3 regions of the Kribbella sp. NPDC051137 genome follow, and region 1 is predicted to be linked to each of the others. Evidence: riboswitches for the same ligand, from Rfam matches in the RefSeq annotation. Region 1 holds a riboswitch; each other region holds the start of a gene.
The links. A riboswitch is a leader RNA that binds a small molecule or an ion and turns the genes downstream of it on or off. The one in region 1 is predicted to bind ZMP and ZTP.
Positions count from the first base shown of each region.

Region 2: another riboswitch for ZMP and ZTP. It lies ahead of folP (dihydropteroate synthase); the one in region 1 lies ahead of AB0M51_RS09210 (5-aminoimidazole-4-carboxamide ribonucleotide transformylase).
Region 3: another riboswitch for ZMP and ZTP. It lies ahead of AB0M51_RS24550 (tetrahydrofolate dehydrogenase/cyclohydrolase catalytic domain-containing protein); the one in region 1 lies ahead of AB0M51_RS09210 (5-aminoimidazole-4-carboxamide ribonucleotide transformylase).

Region 1 covers NZ_JBFBBI010000002.1:379,222-383,421, reverse strand. The annotation lists gene AB0M51_RS09225 (acetolactate synthase large subunit) at 1-507, opposite strand, end outside; gene AB0M51_RS09220 (CHAP domain-containing protein) at 917-1,441, shown strand; gene AB0M51_RS09215 (class I SAM-dependent methyltransferase) at 1,503-2,219, shown strand; ZMP/ZTP riboswitch at 2,222-2,299, shown strand; gene AB0M51_RS09210 (5-aminoimidazole-4-carboxamide ribonucleotide transformylase) at 2,318-3,184, shown strand; gene AB0M51_RS09205 (AAA family ATPase) at 3,174-3,713, opposite strand; gene AB0M51_RS09200 (MoaD/ThiS family protein) at 3,732-3,995, opposite strand; gene AB0M51_RS09195 (exo-alpha-sialidase) at 3,992-4,200, opposite strand, start outside.
Region 2 covers NZ_JBFBBI010000004.1:886,171-890,370, reverse strand. The annotation lists gene AB0M51_RS25360 (ZIP family metal transporter) at 1-708, opposite strand, end outside; gene AB0M51_RS25355 (hypothetical protein) at 915-1,379, shown strand; ZMP/ZTP riboswitch at 1,384-1,472, shown strand; gene folP (dihydropteroate synthase) at 1,492-2,322, shown strand; gene AB0M51_RS25345 (phytanoyl-CoA dioxygenase family protein) at 2,355-3,131, shown strand; gene AB0M51_RS25340 (SigE family RNA polymerase sigma factor) at 3,199-3,693, shown strand; gene AB0M51_RS25335 (hypothetical protein) at 3,690-4,200, shown strand, end outside.
Region 3 covers NZ_JBFBBI010000004.1:699,134-703,333, forward strand. The annotation lists gene AB0M51_RS24540 (prephenate dehydrogenase) at 1-769, opposite strand, end outside; gene aroH (chorismate mutase) at 780-1,148, opposite strand; gene AB0M51_RS24550 (tetrahydrofolate dehydrogenase/cyclohydrolase catalytic domain-containing protein) at 1,179-2,039, opposite strand; ZMP/ZTP riboswitch at 2,059-2,144, opposite strand; gene AB0M51_RS24555 (NUDIX hydrolase) at 2,157-2,768, opposite strand; gene prcA (proteasome subunit alpha) at 2,765-3,694, opposite strand; gene prcB (proteasome subunit beta) at 3,720-4,200, opposite strand, start outside.

The DNA of each region.
Region 1 (4,200 bases):
GGTCTGCATCGCGTCCTTGGTGACGTCCACCAGCACCGGGCCGGGCCGGCCGGTGGAGGCGATGTGGAACGCCTCGGCGATCGTGGTCGCGATCTCGTTCGGGTCGGTCACCAGGAAGTTGTGCTTGGTGATCGGCATCGTGATGCCGCGGATGTCCGCCTCCTGGAAGGCGTCGGTCCCGATCGCGGCGCCCGCCACCTGGCCGGTGATCGCGACCATCGGCACCGAGTCCATGTAGGCATCGGCGATCGGCGTCACCAGGTTGGTCGCGCCCGGCCCGGAGGTCGCCATGCAGACTCCGACCTTGCCGGACGCCGCGGCGTACCCCTGGGCGGCGTGGCCGGCGCCCTGCTCGTGACGTACCAGGATGTGGCGGATCTGGGTCGAGTCGAGCATCGGGTCGTACGCCGGGAGGATCGCGCCACCCGGGATGCCGAAGACGGTGTCCACTCCGGCATGTTCCAGTGCGCGGATCAGAGCCTGTGCCCCGGTCAGCTGCTCACTCATGAGTGCCTTCCCTCAGTCCTGTCACGATGTCTGTACTTATCGCGACCGATCCATCCTCGCTTGTGGCCGTTGTCCGTGCGCTTCCGGGTCGCGGATAGTCGCATTGGCAACAAAAAACCCCTTCCGCCGGGTTGGCTGAAGGGGCGCGCTCGACTCTGTGGTCGCGTCAGTCGGCGCGCCGCACAAGTACGAGGAGAATCGATCGCATGTAGGCATTATTCGCCGAAACCTGCCGACCGGGTCAAGTTCAGCCGCCTACCGTCTCAATTTCTGAGACGACCGTCTTACGAGCAGTGCCATCGTACCGTGACGGCGCTGTGATGGATCCGGGATGTTCGTTAGTCACATACTGATCTGCAGAGATCGTTTGAAAGATTTCTACCGCCCCCTCTCCAGATCGGAGTGACCCATGCGCCTCTCGTTACGTCTGCTCGTCGCCTCCGTCCTCGTCGCGCTCACCGGAACGCTGTCGCTGACGGCGTCCGCGGCCGACACCCGGACAGCGATCGTGAACGCCGCGAACGGCGAGGTCGGCCAGCAGGAGACCCCGCCCGGCAGCAACTGCAACCCGTACGGCCCGTGTGAGCCGTGGTGCGCGCACTTCGCCACCTGGACCTGGCGGCAGGCCGGCATCGACATCCCGAACTACGGCTTCACCGGCGACATCTACACCTGGGGTCAGGACCGCGGCCGCGCGCACGCCGGCAACACCGGCCTGCAGCCCGGCGACATCGTGCTGTACGGCACCGGCCCGGACAACACCGACACCAGCGTGCACACCGGCGTGGTCGTTGCCGTCGGCACCGACGGGAGAATCACCACGGTCGAAGGCAACTCCGGCAACCAGGTGAGCAAGCACGGACCGTTCGACCCGAAGCACGCCGAGGCCGCCGGCCGCCCGGCCGACATCTACGGCTGGGTCTCGGCGCAGTAGTTCCCCGGACAGGCCGGTGCGGGTACTCGTCCCACCCGCACCGGCCCCTAGGCTCTTCGGGGTGACTGATCCTTACGGCGACGAACAGCTGGTGCAGCTCTACGACCTGGACAACCCGGCCGGGGAGGACCACGCGTACTACCGTGCCTTGGCCGAAGGCACCGCGAAGGTCCTCGACTTCGGCTGCGGTACCGGTCTGCTGACGCGGTCGCTGGTCGCGCCCGGACGGGAAGTGATCGGCATCGACCCCAGCTCCACGATGCTCGGGTACGCGCGCAAGCAGCCCGGCGCCGACGCGGTCACCTGGATCGAGGGCGACCACCGCGTCGTCGAGCCGACGGGCGACGTGGACCTCGTGGTCAGCAGCGGCAACACGATGATGCACGTCGCGCAGCACGCCGACACCGTGGTCGCGTTGTCCGCCGCGCTGCGCCCCGGCGGCAGGTTCGCGTTCGAGTCCCGGAACCCGGCGATGCGCGCCTGGGAACAGTGGACGAGCGAGGCGACGTACGGCGAACGCGACACCGTCGCCGGGCACCTGAAGGAGTGGCTCGAGCTGGTCGAGATCGCGGACGGACGGGTGGTGTTCGACGCGCACAACGTGTTCGAGGACGGGCACGACGCCGTCTACCGGAACGTCCTGTACTTCCGGTCCGCCGACGAGATCACCGCCGACCTGCGCGCGGCAGGCTTCTCCGACGTGGTCGTCGACGGCGGCTGGCACGGTGAGCCGCCGGCCGCGGACTCCCGGCTGCTGGTGGTGCGGGCGACGAAGTAGGCTGGCCCTACCGCGACTGGCGAGGGTGGATCACCACCAGGGAGCTTCCGGACAAGGCGTCGTCCGCCTGGGCGTCTTCGAGCAGTTCGGAGGTCCCGATGCGTCTGCGGTACGGCATGAATCCCCATCAGGCGGCCACCCTCGAGAACGCGCCGTTCACGGTGCTCGCGGGTGCCCCGTCGTACATCAACATCCTCGACGCGTTGACCGGATGGCAGCTGGTACGGGAGGCGGCGGAGCGGTTCGGCGTACCGGCGGCGGCGTCGTACAAGCACGTGTCGCCCGCGGGGGCCGCGCTCGGTACGACGGCGGCGGAGGCGTACACGCGGGCGCGGGCCGCGGATCCGAAGTCGTCGTACGGCGATTTCGTGGCGGTGTCGCATCCCGTCGACCTGGAGCTGGCCGCGGTGCTGAAGCGGGTCGTGTCGGACGGGATCATCGCGCCCGGGTACGACGACGGCGTACCGGAGATCCTCGCGGCGAAGAAGCGCGGGACGTATCTGGTGCTCGAGATGGACCCGGCGTACGAGCCGCCGGCGGAGGAGGTGCGCGAGCTGTACGGCGTACGGCTGACGCAGGAGCGGGACGCCGCGCCGCTCCCCCGCGACCTGCCGGACGACGCGGTGCTCGGGATGATCGTGGCGCGCTACACCCAGTCGAACACCGTGGTGCTGGTGAAGGACCGGATGACGATCGGCGTCGGGGCCGGGCAGCAGTCCCGCGTCGACTGCACCCGCCTGGCCGGCGAGAAGGCGGCGCTCTGGTCCACCGAGCCTCTCACCGGGGTGACGATGGTCTCCGACGGCCACCTGCCCTTCGCCGACAACGTCGAGGTCGCACACCGGTACGGCGTCACGCACATCGTCGAGCCCGGCGGATCGATCCGCTCCGACGAGGTCGCCGCCGCCTGCGCCGCGCTCGGAATCACCTGGACCGCCACGGGGCTGCGGCTGTTCAGGCACTGAGCAGGTAGGTGCCCTCAGCAACAGCTTTGCGGACCTCGGCGGCGGTCTGTGCCGCGTCGAGACGGGTGCTGTCGATCACGTGCCGCTCGAGCTCGCCGAGGTCCGCGAAGGCGCCGTGCAGCGCGGTGAGCGCCTCGGTGTCGGTCAACTCGACACCGCCGCGTGCCTGCCCGCGCTCCAGCGTGGTGGCGAGATCCGGCCGCAGGACGACGTACGACATCTGCCACTCCCTCTCGGCGGCCGCGGCCCGGTAGGGCGGCAGGAACCACGGTCCGATGACGCCGTCCACCACGACGTCGTACCCGCCGTCGGCGAACACCGCGACCGCCGCGACGATCGCGTCCACCACCACGACGTTCTGCCGTTGCGATTCCGGCAGGTACGGCGGGATGAAGCCGGTCCGGATCGCGCGGAAGAACTCGTCGGTGGTCACGTGCACCGTCGGCCGGGCCGCGTCGGTGGCCACCAGCCGCGCCACGGTCGTCTTGCCCGAGCCGGACGGGCCGGTCAGCAGCAGCACGTCGCTCATGCCGACCGACAGTACCGATCAACCGCCCGCGACGCTCGGGAGTATCAGGAGTTCGTCGCCGTCGCGCACCTGGGTGCCGAGGCCGTTCAGGTCGCGGATGTTCTCGTCGCGGAGGTAGACGTTGACGTGCCGGCGGACCGCTCCCTGCTCGTCGGTCAGGCGCCGGCGGAGGGCCGGTTGCAGGGCGGCGAACACCTCGCCGACGGTCGAGCCGTCGGCCTCCACGCGTTCGGCTCCGCCCGCGAACGGGCGGAGCACCGTCGGCAGCCGGACAGCGATCATTCGAGCACCGCTGCGCGGACCGTGAGGATGTCGGGCAGGTGGCCGGCGACCTGGACCCAGGTGTCGCCGGCGTCGGCGCTCGCGTAGACGCAGCCGTCCCGGGTGCCGACGTACACACCCGCCGGGTCGGCGGTGTCGGTGGTCATCGCGTCGCGCAGCACCGGCACGTACGACGGGTCGGGCAGCCCGGCGGTCAGCGGCTCCC
Region 2 (4,200 bases), on a different contig from region 1:
GACGTACAGGATCGAACCCGCGGCGAGGCCGAGGAACGCCACCGACAACGTGTCGTTGACGAACCGCTGCCCGATGAGCGTCCCGACGAACGTCGGGCCGCCGCCGATCAGCCCGAGCAGCGCGAGGGTCAGCCAGGACGGCCGCTCGCCTGCGGCTGCGAGCGGTGCGACGATGCCGAAGCCCTCGGTGGCGTTGTGCAGGGCGAACCCGATGATCAGCAGCACGGCGAGCGACATCTCGCCGGTCGCCGCGGAGTTGCCGATCGCGAGACCCTCGGCGAAGTTGTGCAGGCCGATCCCGGTGGCGATCATCGTGGCCAGGCCGGCCGCGGCCGAGGCTGTCTGCGGCCTCAGCGCCGGATCGCCGGTCGCGGCCGCACCGGGGCCGGGTTTCGGTTGCGCCGTACGCCGCCGGGCCATCCAGCGGTCGTAGTACACCAGGCCGAGCAGCCCGATCCCCAGCCCGGCAGCCAGGACCAGGCCGTTGCCCAGCGTCGTACCCCAATGCTTGTCCGCGAGCGCGGTGTCGATCGGCTCCCAGGCGTGGGCGAGGACGTCCCAGAGCAGGAAGAGCAGGATGCCGATCGCGACCGCGTTCAGGCCTGCCTTGAGCCGAGGCGCGGGATTGCGCAGCCGGCCGATCGGGAGACCGAGATAGATGGTGAGGCCGGCGACAGCGCCGAGAACCGCGACCTGCGAGCTGGACATCAGAACTCTCCGGGAAAGGGGAACGCAGAAGTGCAGCTCGGACATTAGGTGAGGCAAGGCTGACCTCACAAGTCCTGAGCTGGAACTCCCGCTCCCACTGAGAATCCGCTGAGGAGCAAGGCGTCTGGATACGTCACCCGGAGCGGGGAGACGGTTCACCCGGACGGGGGATGGGCGGCGGTGCCGATGTCGTTACGTTCAGTCGCATGGATGAACCTGCGCGCGTCCGGCAGTGGCCGGCGTACCTGCTCGCTGTGCTGTTCGCCGGGTATGCCGCGGGGAAGGCTGTGCGTGCGTGGCAAGGGAGGCTGGGGTTTCCGGGCGGTCCGCCGGTGTCGGCTGCCGAGGCTGACCGCTACCCGTTGGATCCGGTGGTCGCCCAGTCGCTGGCTTCCGCGAGTGGCGTGCTCGCCGCCTGCATCGTGCTCGCGACCGTGACGTCGATCGGCCGGAGAATCCCGCGTCCCCTGATGCTGGTCGCGCTCACCGCCCTGGTGCTGCCCGTTGCCGCGGGCGGCGGAATCATGGCGCTGGACGGCTTCATCGGGTTGGGCGTCGGCTGGCGGTGGTACCACGGCGTACTGGGGATCGCCTGCACCGGCCTGTCGATCGACACAGCCCATTCGTACCTGCGGACGACAGGGGCCCGACGTCGACGCGTGTGCCGTTAGGCTGGGGCCGGACCGTGACTGGCGCGTGAGGTGGGGTACCACCGGGGAGCGGTCCCGTCTGGATGACGTGTGCCGTGCGCCTGGGCTTCTGGGATCGAGCTGGAGGCCTGCCATGGTTCGCCCGCGGTTGGTGGGGATCGTCAATGTCACGCGCGACTCGTTCTCGGACGGGGGACGCTACCTGTTGCCCGAGGCTGCGATCGCGCACGCCCGGGAGCTGGCCGCGGCCGGCGCCGACGTCGTGGAGCTCGGGCCGGCGTCGAGTCATCCGGACGCGGAGCGGGTGCCGCCGGAGGAGGAGATCGCGAGGCTGGACCGAGTGGTCGACGGGCTGGAAGGGATCCCGTGGGGCGTGGACTCGTTTCACCCCGAGGCTCAGCGGTGGGCGCTCGCGCGCGGGGCGTCGTACCTGAACGACATCGGCGGGTTCGCCCGGCCGTACGGCGAACTCGCCGACTCGTCGTGCCGGCTCGTGGTGATGCACTCCGTCCAGCGAACCGGACCGGCGACGCGGGTGGTGACCGACGCGGGCGCGATCTGGGGCCGGATCGAGGCGTTCTTCGACCGGCGGATCGCGGCGCTCGAGGGTGCCGGGATCGGGCCTGAGCGGTTGGTGTTGGATCCGGGGCTCGGCTACTTCCTCGGGAGCACACCGGAGCCGTCGATCGCGGTGCTGGCGGACCTCGCGCGGTTGAAGGAGCGGTACGGGCTGCCGATCCTGGTGTCGCCGTCGCGGAAGTCGTTCCTGCGGGCTATCACGGGAACGGACCTCGGGGGGATCGCAGCGGCCACCCTCGCGGCCGAGCTGTCCGCGGCCGACCAGGGCGCCGACTACATCCGGACACACGACCCCGCGGGTCTGAGGGACGCCTTGCTCGTTCGGGACGCCCTGGCCGAGTTCGATGTTTATCGGTACAGGCGCGGCATCAGAATTGGATGGTGACCGCCGTTTCACCAGGAAAAGAGGGCACAGTCATGCTCGATCCCGTCGTCGGCAAAGGTCCGCTGACCGAGACTGACCGCTTCATCTTCGAGTCGTGGGGCTACTTCCTGATTCCCGGCGTCCTGACGAAGGACGAGGCCGCCGAGGCGTACGACGTCTCGCAGCGGCTGCACGCGAGCCGCGAGCGCGAGTTCGGGCAGATCGGCCGGACCTACGAGAGCGAGCCGGTTCTCGAGCGGCTGATCGATCATCCCGACGTACTGCCGAAGGTGCAGGGCCTGCTCGGCGACCGGTTCGTGCTGCAGGCCGGCTGGAACACCATGCAGCCCGCGCACGCGGGGAACGGCGGCTGGCACCAGGACGGATCGTCGGCGTACGACTTCAAGGAAGTGGGCTACCCGGTTCCGTTGCTGCAGCTCCGCGTGTCGTACCTGCTCACCGACCAGACCGTGCCCGGCATGGGCAACATGGAACTGATTCCCGGCAGCCACCGCTCCCGGGTCGCGCTGCCGGAGTCGATCCGGAAGAACAAGGACGACATCGCGATCGGCCACGTCGTGTGCGCCGAGGCCGGCGCCGCTCTGGTGTTCCACAACGGTGTGTGGCACCGGACCTTCCGCCACGACGGCGACTACGACCGCTTCACGACCCACTACGTCTACAGCCCGCCGTGGGTGCGCCCGGCCGACCGTTTCGGCAACGACCCCGAGTTCCTCGAGCGCACCACGCCGCTGCGGCGCGCCCTGCTGGGAGAGTTCACCCGCCCGGACGCCCCGTTCGGCGCGAACTACGATCCGCTGCCGATCTGATCCGCCGATGCAACCAACTTCGCACTCGTAGGCGTGTCTAACCCGGTATCGAGGACCGGGAGGACAAATGAGTGACCGGGACGCCGCGTTCGAGGCGTACTTCGCCGCACGTTCCGACGCCATGCGCGGTACGGCGTACCTGCTGTGCGGCGACTGGCATCGAGCGGAGGACCTGGTTCAGCAGACGTTCACGAAGCTCTACCTGGTGTGGCGCCGGATCCAGCGGCACGAGGCGATGGACAGCTACACCAGGCGGACGCTCCTGCGGACGTTCCTGTCCGAGCGCCGCCGCGGGTGGTTCCGGCACGAGTCGGTCGGGTCTGCGGACACCGACCGGCCGGGGCCGTCGTCCGGCCTGGCCGACGAACGGCTCGTGTTGCTGGAGGCGCTCGCGAAGGTACCGCCGAGACAACGGGCCGTTCTGGTCCTGCGGTACTGGGAGGACCAGTCCGTCGAACAGACGGCCGAGTTGCTCGAATGCTCAACCGGAAACGTCAAGAGCCAGGCTGCGCGTGGGTTGGCGACGCTGCGCGGCCTGCTCGAAGAGGAGAGAGTGCGATGAAGGAAGAGGAACTCGGCGAGGCACTGCACGACCTCATGGTGCGGACGACTCCGCCGCCGTCGATGGACCCGGCGAGCGCCCTCGACCAGGGCCGCCGGGCGCTCAAGCGGCGCAGGATCGCGGTGACCGGCGCCGCCGCCGTCACGCTGGCGGTCGGCCTCGGAGCGGGTCCGGCACTGGTCGTGCATTACGCAGGCAGCCGGCCGGCGAGCCCGATGGTGGCCGGCGGTACCGGCACCAGCCGCCCGCTCGCCACGCCGCGGCCGGTCTCCACCGTGACCCCGAAGGCGCCCGCGACCCGGAAGTCCGGTGATCCGTGGCCGGAGGGCCAGACCGACCGTACGGCGACCGCGGGGCCGCGCGCCGATCGAGCCGTGACGCTGATGAACGAGCTGAGCTCGTCGGTGCCGGCGGGATTCACGAGTCCGAACCTGAAGTACCCGGACGGCCTGTCGATGAGGTGGCCGCAGGCGCAGTACGCGTCCAACGACGGGGAGCAGGACTACT
Region 3 (4,200 bases), on a different contig from region 1:
CCGCCTCTTCCTTGCCGAGGGCAACCAGTAGCCGGTCGAGCTCGCCGCGGATCTGCTCCAGCAGGCCGGTCAGCGCGGTCGAGTTCGCGGACACGATCTGGGTCCACAGCCGGGGGTCGCCGGCCGCGATCCGGGTGACGTCGCGGACGCCCTGGCCGGACAGTTCGAGGTGCGACGACGGCGCGTCGGCCAGCGTCCCGGCGGCGAGCGCGGACATCAGGTGCGGCAGGTGGGAGACCCGTGCGACGCCGAGGTCGTGGTCCGCCACGGACATCTCGACCGTCCGGGCACCGCACGCCTCGGCCAGCCGCCGTACCAGATCCACGGCCTGCGGATCGCTGGTCTCGTGCGGGGTGATCGCCCAGGTGGCCCCGTCGAACAGGTCGGCGCGCGCGGCCAGCGGGCCGTTGCGTTCCGAGCCGGCCATCGGGTGGCTTCCGACGTACCTGCTGACGTCCTCCGCCAGCTTGCGTGCGTCCGCGAGCGGCTTGCTCTTCACGCTGGCCGCGTCCGTCACGACCGCTGTGGTCTGGTCGAGCTGCGCGGCGACGACCGCGCCGACATGATCCGGCGGTACGGCGACCACGACGAGCTGCGGCTCGATCTCCACCTGCCGCGAGCCGGCGCCGATCCGCTCGGCCATCAACGCGTTGTCGGGGTTGCCGTCGACGAGCTCGACAACCACCCCCAGCCGGGCCAGCGCCAGCCCGATCGACGTCCCGATCAACCCGGTCCCGACAATGCGGACCGGGCCGCGCAGTTCGGTCACCGTGTCGCCTTCACTGGGCGCCGGTCAGGTCTGGGCGCAGAGCGACCGCGCCGTGCAGGTACACGTGCTGGATCTTGTCCCGCGAACGCGGTGTCTCGGTGTGCAGCATCAGCCGGACGACGCGCGGCAACGCGTGCGGCACCGGGATCTCCTGCATGCAGATCAGCGGTACGTCGGTGAGCCCGATCTGGCGGCCCGCGACCGCCGGGAACTCCGAGCGGAGGTCCGACGTGACCGTGAACAGGATGCTGATCAGATCCTCGTTCTCCAGATCGTTCGCCTCCAGGACCGCCTTCACCAGCTCCGCGGTCCGCTCGAGCAGATGCTCGCGCTCGTCCACGTCCAGCTGGGTGGCCCCCCGGATCGCGCGTACCGCCACGTGTCGCCTCCTAGTTCGTCTCCCCCAACCCTAGTTCAGGGTAGTCAAGGCGTGGACAGCCGTCTCAGCCGCGTCGACCGTCTGCTCCAGCAGCAGCGCGATCGTCATCGGGCCGACACCGCCCGGCACCGGGGTGATCAGCCGCGCGACCTCGGCCGCCTCGGCGAAGTGCACGTCGCCGACGTTGCCCTCGTTGTACCCGGCGTCGACCACCACCGCGCCCGGCTTCAGCCAGTCGCCGCGGACGAAGTTCGGCTTGCCGACGGCGGCGATCACCACGTCGGCGGTCCGCACCAGGTCGGCGAGGTCGCGGGTCCGGGAGTGCGCGTACGTGACGGTCGCGTTCGATGCCAGCAGCAACATGCCGGCCGGCTTGCCGAGGATCGGGCTGCGGCCGATCACGACCGCGTGCGCGCCCTCGAGCGGTACGTCGTACGCCGCCAGCAGCCGCATGATCCCGCCGGGCGTCGCGGACCGGAACCCGGGATCCCCGAAGGCCATCGCCGCGAACGATCGCATCGTCACGCCGTCCACGTCCTTGGCCGGGTCGATCGCCTCGAAGGCGGCCCGCTCGTCGATCTGCGCGGGCACCGGGTGCTGCAGCAGGATCCCGTGCACCGCCGGGTCCTCCGACAGCTTGGTGAGCTCCGCGACCAGCTCCTCCGTGGTCGTGGTGGCCGGCAGGACGACGCTGCGGGACGCGATGCCCGCCTTCTTCGACCGGTTCTGCTTCATCCGTACGTAGGTCGCGGACGCCGGGTCGTCGCCGACCAGCACGGTCGCCAGGCACGGCTGTACGCCGTACTTCTCCTGCAGGGCGCTCGCCCGCTCCGCCGCCTTGGCCACCATCTCGGCGGCGAGGTCGGTCCCGATCATCAGCTCAGCACTCATGCGCGCACTCCTCGACGTTCGAAGGTGCCCAGGCGCGCGGCGAAGCCGGATGGCAGACCGTTCCCCGGTGGTTCATCCACCTCAACGCCAGTCGCGGTCCGGCTTCAGAGTACCGGGTCAGAGCAGGCCGGCGTGGTCGAGGGCGAGGTAGGCGGCGTCGATGCCGGTCATCGCGCCGGGGTTGCGGAGTTCGGCGCGGAAAGCGTCGACGGTGAGTTCGACCGGGACGCAGTCCTCGGTCTCGTCGAGTTGCTGTTTGCCGTCGGGACGGCAGCCACGGGCGATCGCGACGTACTTGCGGAACGTCGAGGACGCACCGGACCATTGCCAGCCGACCACGTCGAGGGTCTCGCAGGTGTACCCGGTCTCCTCCTCGAGCTCGCGGGCGCCCGCCACCGCGACCTCCTCGCCGGGCTCGACGAGACCGCCCGGAAGGTTCGTGACCACGGTATCGGGTCCGGCGCGGAACATCCGGATCGTCACGATCCGCCCCTCCGGCGTCAACGGCAACACCGTCACGCCGGCGTCCACCCCGGCCTCGCGCCCGGACACATCCCACTCGACCTCGCGCCCGTCGGGCATCCGGTACCGCCGGAGGCGCACCGACAGGAAGCGCTCGAACCCGACCTCCTCCCCCAGCAACTCCCACGGAGCCGGGTCGGCGGGTGCCGTAGACAGCTCAGCCGCCACGTTTTCCGTGGCGGCTGAGCTCTCGATCTGGTCCGTCACAGCGGACGGTTGTCGTCGGGGTCTTCCGGCGGGGCCACCGGTGCGTCGTCATCGTCGGACGGCGGGGCGACCGGGGCCTCGGTGGATCCGGCGTCCTCGGCCTTCGCCGAAGACTCACCGGCCGAGCCGGCGCCGGCACCGTTCCCGCCGTCGGACGCCTCCTCGGAGGAGTCGCCGTCGGAGGAGTCGGCGTCGGAGGAGTCGGCGTCGGAGGGGGCGGTGGCCGGGCGGGACTCGGACAGGATCCGTTCCAGCGTCTCCTCGGAGATCCGCTTGAACTTGCGCACCTGTGACCGGGTCCGGTCCAGCACAGCGACCTCGAGCTGGTCCGGCGTCAACTGCCGGACCTCGGTGCCGTCGTGGGCCAGGGCGTCGACCGCGAGCCGGAGCGCACCCGCCAGCGAGATGCCTTCCTGGTAGTGCTCGCCGACGTAGTCCGCGACCTGGTCGGCCGGGCCGCCCATCACGGCGTACCCCTGCACGTCGGCGATCGAACCGTCGTACGTGAGCCGGTAGATCTGGTCGTCGCCGGCGCTCGCGCCGACCTCCGCGACCAGGATCTCCACCTCGAGCGGCTTCTCGCCGCCGGAGGAGAAGATCGCGCCGAGGGTCTGCGCGTACGCGTTGGCGAGCGCGCGGCCGGTCACGTCACGGCGGTCGTACGAGTACCCGCGCATGTCGGCGAGCCGGACGCCGGCGATCCGCAGGTTCTCGAACTCGTTGTACCGGCCGACGGCGGCGAAGGCCATCCGGTCGTAGATCTCGGCCACCTTGTGCAACGCGGGCGACCGGTTCTCCGCGACGAACAGGATGCCGTCGGCATACTGCAGCGCGATCGCGCTGCGGCCCTTGCTGATGCCCTTCCGGGCGAAGTCCGCCCGGTCCCGCATCAGCTGCTCGGGCGAGACGTAGAAAGGAACGCTCATCGAGTCCTCTGTGAGTTCGGGGTGATCAGGTCAGGGACGGCGCGGCCGGGCCGTCGGGACGCTGGTGCCGCTGCTCCCAGGCCGCGTCGACCAGGGAGGCCACCTCGTCCTCGGGCAGCCGCCGGTAACCGTCCGCGGTGACCACGCCGACCACCGGGAAGATCCGCCGCAGCATGTCCGGGCCACCGGTCGCCGAGTCGTCGTCGGCGGCGTCGATCAGGGACTGGATCGCCACCGTCACGCAGTCGGTCTCGGACAGGTCCTCGCGGTAGAGCTTCTTCAGCGCGCCGCGGGCGAACAGCGAGCCCGATCCGACGCTGTAGAAGTGGGTCTCCTCGTACCGCCCGCCGGTCGGGTCGTAGGAGAAGATCCGCCCGCCCTTGATGTCCTCGTCGTACCCCGCGAACAGCGGCACCACGGTGAGGCCCTGCATCGCCATCGGCAGGTTGCCCCGGATCAGCGCGCTGAGCCGGTTCGCCTTGCCGTCCAGGCTCAGCGTCGCGCCC